One region of the Paenibacillus wynnii genome, then DNA from elsewhere that is predicted to be linked to it. Evidence: riboswitches for the same ligand, from Rfam matches in the RefSeq annotation. Region 1 holds a riboswitch; the other holds the start of a gene.
The links. Region 1 has a riboswitch for glycine ahead of gcvT (glycine cleavage system aminomethyltransferase GcvT). Riboswitches for the same ligand answer to the same signal wherever they lie in the genome.

Region 1 (3,422 bases):
AAATCCTCTATGCTGCCGAAGAAATTCGGTGATTGCATCAGCACGGCCGCTGTATCGCCATCTATAGCTTCAGCCAATTTTGCCAGATCGGTAACTCCGTCTTTATAGTCAATCTCTATGACATCCAATCCCCAGGCATTGGCTGAAGTGCGTAATACCTGCCGTGCTTCCGGATGGACTGTGCGTGAGACAATTAGTTTTTTGCGTTTCGTGGCACCAGCCGCAAGAACTGCTGCTTCAGAGAAGGCAGTGGCCCCATCATACATACTGGCGTTGGCTACCTTCATGCCGGTCAGCTCACAGATATAGGATTGGAATTCAAAAATCGCCTGCAGCTCCCCTTGGCTAATCTCCGGCTGGTAGGGAGTATAGGCCGTATAGAATTCGGAGCGGGAAATCACATGGTTAATGACAACCGGAATGTGGTGATCATAGAGCCCGGCACCCAGAAAGCTTGCGTGGGTGTCAAAGTTCGCATTTGCATCAGCCAGCTTTTTCATATGGCGCAGCAGCGCGTATTCATCAAGGGCTTCCGACATCGGCATTGTTCCTTGATAGCGGACGGCTTGAGGGATATCCGTGAATAGCTCTTCCATGGATTGAATCCCGACGGTTTCCATCATCTCTTTGCGGTCTTGTTCAGTCATCGGCAGATAACGGTGCTTCATTGCGGATTCACTCCTTGGCTTTTTTTATAAAAAGGGGCCTTAATCACGACAGCCTTCAACTGCTTACCTCTAATTTCCACATAAACCTCTGTGCCTAGTTCACTGTAAGCTGAATCCAGCAATGCCAGCCCTAAATTGCGTTTAAGCGTGGGGGACTGGGTTCCTGTAGTGACTTCTCCAACTTTCACTCCATCGGCGTATACGGGATAATGCGAGCGCGGAATGCCACGGTCAATCATTTCCAGACCCACGAGGCGGCGGGGGAGACCTGCTTCTTTTTGCTGCAAAAGAGCGTCACGCCCGATGAAATCGGCATTGTCCAGCTTCACAAAGAACTGAACTCCAGCTTCGAGGGGCGTGATATCGGCGGAAAGTTCCTGTCCGTACAAAGGGAGTTTTGCTTCAAAACGCAGCGTGTCGCGCGCGCCCAGACCGGCAGGCGTAAGGCCATGCGGAGCACCAGCAGCCAGCAGACCGTTCCACAACGTTTCGGCAGTATCAAGAGGCGCATAGATTTCAAAACCGTCCTCGCCGGTATATCCAGTACGGGATAGGAGAACCTCTACTCCGCAGACGCTGGCTTTTTCGATGAAATGGAATGGTCTGAGCTCAGCCAAGGAAACATCGGTTACTGAAGCGAGAATTTTTTCAGCCAAGGGTCCTTGCAATGCCAGCAGCAGCGTCTCGTCAGAGACATTGGTAAGTGTTACATCACCGAAGTCGGCGGTTAGGTGTTCCTGCAGCCATTGAAAATCCTTGTCGATGTTGGAAGCATTCACAACAAGCATGTAACGGCCTTCTCCCAAACGATACACGAGCAGATCGTCAACCACACCACCATCCGGATAACAAAGAAGCGTATACTGTGCACCTCCATCGAGGAGACGGGTAACATCGTTGGTCGTCATTTTTTGAATAAAAGATTCCGCTCCTGCCCCTGACACCATGAACTCGCCCATATGCGATACATCGAACAGGCCGGCCTTTTGCCGAACCGCCTCATGTTCCTTCACGATACCTGTAAACTGCACCGGCAGCTCCCAGCCTCCGAAATCAATACATCTGGACTCCGGAAAAGCGGAGTAGAGGTCATAAAAAGGCGTTCTTTTCAAAGTATCCATGTCGTCACTCCTCTTGGTCTGATTCCATACAAAAAAGGACAGGCAGAAGAGAGATATGCAAAACTCGCATATGATCATCTTCCGCTCTGTCCTTTGTACCTGAGAGTTACCCTGTTCCACTTGAGTGGGCAGGTTTCCCCGTTGGTGATCGGCGTGTTAGTAACACCCAATGCTCTCCAGAGATGCGTCCGGCAAAGGTCCTTTTGCCTGAGAGATTCACCCATCCCGGGCTTACTCCTTCGGCGCCGTCTTCAAGAGACAGTCTCTCCCTATGCCATCATTCGCAACAACGTTTATATTCTACTGACTCCATTAAAACGGGTAGACTCCTCTGCTGTCAACAAAAAAACGTCAAAAAGATGACATATTTAAAATTCCTGTCAGCTATATTGACATTGAGAGGCGCGATAACTTAGGCTATAACTAATTTTACAACTCCAATTTCGGAAAAGAGGCGGCTAGGGAATGAGTGAAGTCTTAGACAATCTACTATACAGTGATGAACATGAATGGGCACAGCAAGCAGAAGGACGCGTAGTGCGGATAGGGATCACGGATCATGCTCAGCATTTGCTCGGTGACATCGTGTTTGTGGAGTTTCCTGAGGTAGGGGCTAGTATAACTGCAGGCGACAGCGTAGGCAGCATCGAGTCCGTGAAGACGGTATCTGAATTATATTCCCCGATAACGGGAACGGTGACCAAGATTAACGAAACCTTGGAGACCAGTCCGGAGCTTATTAATGATCAGCCTTACGGCGGCGGATGGATTTTTGAAGTGGAAATTGAGGGCGAATTGGCGGACGTGGCGGGTCATTTGCTAGATGCTGCTGCTTATCGGGCTTTGGTTGGAGAGTAACTATTTGTTGTAGTAATAAGAAAAATCAGGACTAAACAGGACTAAACAGGACTCTACATGACTAAACAGGACTCTACATGACTAAACAGGACTCTACATGACTAAACAGGACTATACATGACTAAACAGGACACTAGGAGGGATTTCCTCTTAAAGTCCTGTTTTTTTAATTCTGGAGAGAGCTGAAATCCTGCACAGCGTACAACAATTCAGCGTCTGGGACCCCGGCGTAGGCTGAAATCCTGCACAACGTACAACAATTCAGCGTCTGGGACCCCGGCGTAGGCTGAAATCCTGCACAACGTACAACAATTCAGCGTCTGAGACCCCGGCGTAGGCTGAAATCCTGCACAACGTACACATTTCAGTGTCTGAGACCCCGGCGCAGGCTGAAATCCTGCACAACGTACAACATTTCAGCGTCTGAAACCCCGGTGTAGGCTGAAATCCTGCACAACGTACAACAATTCAGCGTCTGGGACCCTGGCGTAGGCTGAAATCCTGCACAACGTACAACAATTCAGCGTCTGGGACCCCGGCGCAGGCTGAAATCCTGCACAACGTACAACAATTCAGCGCCTGGGACCCCGGCGTAGGCTGAAATCCTGCACAACGTACAACAATTCAGCGTCTGGGACCCCGGCGCAGGCTGAAATCCTGCACAACGTACAAAAATCCGCAGCCGTATGCCCCTCATTTTCCAGAGCTGCAATTTACTCTACCTCTTGCAATTGCCGCAGCACAATAATCTCTACACGGCGGTTTTTTTGGCGTC
Region 2 (3,422 bases), 480 kb from region 1:
GCTTTTTTCTCGTCTACCACCTTTTTGTTCCGAATTGAATAAAGCACAAATAGTAGAATAAACCATAGCGGTGTAAACAATAAAGCCGGACGTGTATCTTTAGCGAACAGCATAATGATGAGAATTCCGGCAAACAACGCTAAGACCACAAAGTTAATCAATGGCGTAAAAGGGGCTTTGAATTTGGACTTAGCCTGTAATTCCGGCCGGGTCTTCTTATACTTGATATGGCATACGAGAACGACACCCCAAACCCAGATAAAACAAATTGCACTTATGGTTGTCACTATGCCAAAAGCCTGCCCCGGAATGAGTTTACTCAAGAGTGCTCCCACGGATATGACTAGTGTAGAAATGAATAACGAGTTTCCTGGCACATGATTTTTGTTCAGTTTTGCAAAATGAGATGAAGCCTGATCTTTCTTGCTTAAGCTATAGAGAATCCGGCTTGTTGAGAACATCCCGCTGTTACAAGCGGAAGCGGCAGAAGTTAATACGACAAAATTAATAATCCCTGCGGCGATTGGAATCCCCACTAAGCTAAATGTCTTAACAAAAGGACTCTCTGACGGATTGAGCTCCGTCCATGGGTTAATGCATAGCAAGACGAAAAGCGCACCAACGTAGAAAAATAGAATTCGTAGAGGAATTTTATTAATAGCCGATGGAATGCTTTTTTCAGGATTCGCTGTTTCCGCTGCTGATACACCCACTAATTCCACACCGACATACGCGAACACAACCATTTGAAAGGAAAGTAAAAAGCCTGTAATTCCGTTCGGAAAAACTCCCCCATGCTCCCAAAGGTTTTTGACCGTCACCGTTCCTGCATCCGTCTTTAATCCCATCACTAGCAAAACGACCCCAGTGCCAATTAATGCGAGAATCGTAATAACTTTGATTAAAGCAAACCAAAACTCGAGTTCTCCGAAATGTTTCACATCTAATAGATTGAATCCTAATAAGATGATTAAGCAGACGATGGCAGGTACCCACTGAGGAATATCAAACCAATACTGTACATATACACCAACGGCAATAACATCAGCCATAGCTGTCATGATCCAACAAAACCAATACGTCCAACCGGTTATGAATGCAGCCCGAGGTCCAAGATAGTCTTCAGCAATATCTGTAAAAGATTGATAACCTGCATTAGACAACAGGAGTTCTCCTAGCGCTCTCATTACAAAAAACACGGCGATACCCACGATCAAATACGTAATCATGATAGAGGGTCCTGCCTGTTGGATCGCTCTACCGGATCCTAAGAATAATCCCGTACCGATGGTGCCGCCGATGGCGATGAGTTGAACATGCCGATTGGCCAGCTCTCTTTTTAATTCTTGTTGTGCCATTACCTAGTTCCCCCTTCTGAATGCAACACGTTAATGCCCATAAAAAAAAGAGATTGGATGTCATCCAATCTCTCAGTTCATAAGAATATTAAATAGTACTTGCCCTGCTAATAACGATCAGCATGACAAATAAATATTCAGTACTCTTCTGTCCTTTTGCCTGAGATTGTGAACCCTTCGGCGCCGCGGTTTCCCACGGTCTCTCCAGAAGCTGCTCCTGCTATAGTGTGATCCATAGCAATCATAGCTTGCGTATTATGCAGTTAATAAAGCGTTAATACTTTTTGTATTCTAACATATTACTTGCGATGTGAGAATTAGATCAGTGACATATGTCTCTTTTCCTAAGACCACTTATTGCTAGATCCTACTCTGGCTTGGCCTCATCTTCATTCTCCAAATTTACACTGACGCCATTGTCCTCTAGTTTTTGGATAACCTGTTGCGACAGCTCATTCAGCGGGTTGTTTGCCAAAGATACTTCTCTTAAGTGCGGTATTGTTTCGAGCACTTTAATATCCTGGATAAGGTTATCGTCTAGATAAAGATACTCCAGTGTAGGATGATTTTTTAACGGCTGTAAATCTTGAATTTTATTTCCGTTCATAATGATCCAGTTCAACTTCAATTTTCGAATGGGACCTAAATCTGCTATCTGATTATTGCTGGCAAAAAGATCGGTTAGCTTATGTAAATTTTTCAAGGGCAATAGACTTTTTATCATGTTACCGTCAACTACCAGGTTTTGCAGAGAACTTAACCCGGAAAGCGGTGAAAGATCTGTAATCTGATTCCCCTCAAGAGCTAAAAACGTCAGTTTTTTCAATTTGCTGAGTGGTGTAATATACTTTATATTTTGGCCGGGCAGAAATAAGCTCTGCATGTTAACGGCATACTCCAGTCCTTGCAAATTGGTAATCTTAGCTTTTCCATTCATAGGGTACAAAGATTCCAACTTCTGCATATCAGCAGCCTTCAACTCTTTATTAGCCGACAGCTTTAATTCCACTCGAATGGCTTTCGCCAAAGCCGGGTCTGTAATGACGGATGCGGCCCAAATAGATGTTGCCGGTATGAATACTAGAACCAAACATAACACGATGATTTTTTTTACTAATTGAGTAGGCATATATACTCTCCTTCTATGTAATTCGATTAGGCCATCCTTACTTCTATCGGATTTTTTTCCAAATTCTTTTCAAGTTCCATCTCATATGGCGCCATATGTTACTTTCAAGTAACTATATGAGTTCAAAGTGCGTACTTTTCAATATCTTTCCTCCTACTCATAATAATCGTTATAAGAGAAGGAGGAATACCCTATGAAACCAGATGAATTTATGCCAAATAAAACAGCCCTTGTCGTTGGAGCTAACGGAGTGATCGGACGGAATCTCATTGACTATCTAATGACACTTCCAGAATGGAATATCATAGGTGTCTCGCGACGTGGCGGAGAGGACGCTGGCCGGTTACGATATGTGGCGGTAGATCTGCTCAATGAAGAGGACGCCTTCACGGAACTCGGCAAACTTACCACAGTCACCCATATCTTCTACGCCGCTTATCAAGATCGTCCAACATGGGCTGAACTAGTTCCGCCCAACTTAGCTATGCTCGTGAACGTGGTTAACGCGATTGAACCCATTGCCCCGAACCTGCAGCATATCAGTCTGATGCAAGGTTTCAAGGTGTACGGAGCGCATCTCGGCCCCTTCAAAACGCCAGCGCGGGAGACGGATGCCAACCATATGCCGCCCGAGTTCAATATCGACCAACAGCAATTCCTTGAACAACGGCAACCGGGAACCCCATGGACTTGGTCGGCCCTTCGTCCGTCAGTTGTTAGCGGGTTTGCACTGGGCAATCCGATGAACCTCGCGATGGTTATCGCAATTTATGCTTCCATGTCCAAGGAACTCGGACTGCCACTCCGCTTTCCCGGGAAGCCTGGCGCTTACAATAGCCTACTGGAAATGACCGATGCAAACTTGCTGGCTCGCGCAACAGTCTGGGCGGCAACCGATGAACGTTGCGCAAATCAGGCTTTTAACATCACGAACG

Region 2: it holds a riboswitch for glycine, as region 1 does, so the genes downstream of both, PWYN_RS12280 (amino acid permease) here and gcvT (glycine cleavage system aminomethyltransferase GcvT) in region 1, are expected to answer to the same signal.

The regions. Positions count from the first base shown of each region.
Region 1 is NZ_JQCR01000002.1:2,628,094-2,631,515, forward strand. Features, by position in the region: gene gcvPA (aminomethyl-transferring glycine dehydrogenase subunit GcvPA) at 1-668, opposite strand, end outside; gene gcvT (glycine cleavage system aminomethyltransferase GcvT) at 665-1,789, opposite strand; glycine riboswitch at 1,874-1,971, opposite strand; glycine riboswitch at 1,975-2,070, opposite strand; gene gcvH (glycine cleavage system protein GcvH) at 2,255-2,647, shown strand; gene PWYN_RS14355 (OmpA/MotB family protein) at 3,361-3,422, opposite strand, start outside.
Region 2 is NZ_JQCR01000002.1:2,146,199-2,149,620, reverse strand. Features, by position in the region: gene PWYN_RS12280 (amino acid permease) at 1-1,358, opposite strand, end outside; glycine riboswitch at 1,497-1,576, opposite strand; gene PWYN_RS28045 (leucine-rich repeat domain-containing protein) at 1,726-2,487, opposite strand; gene PWYN_RS12270 (SDR family oxidoreductase) at 2,681-3,422, shown strand, end outside.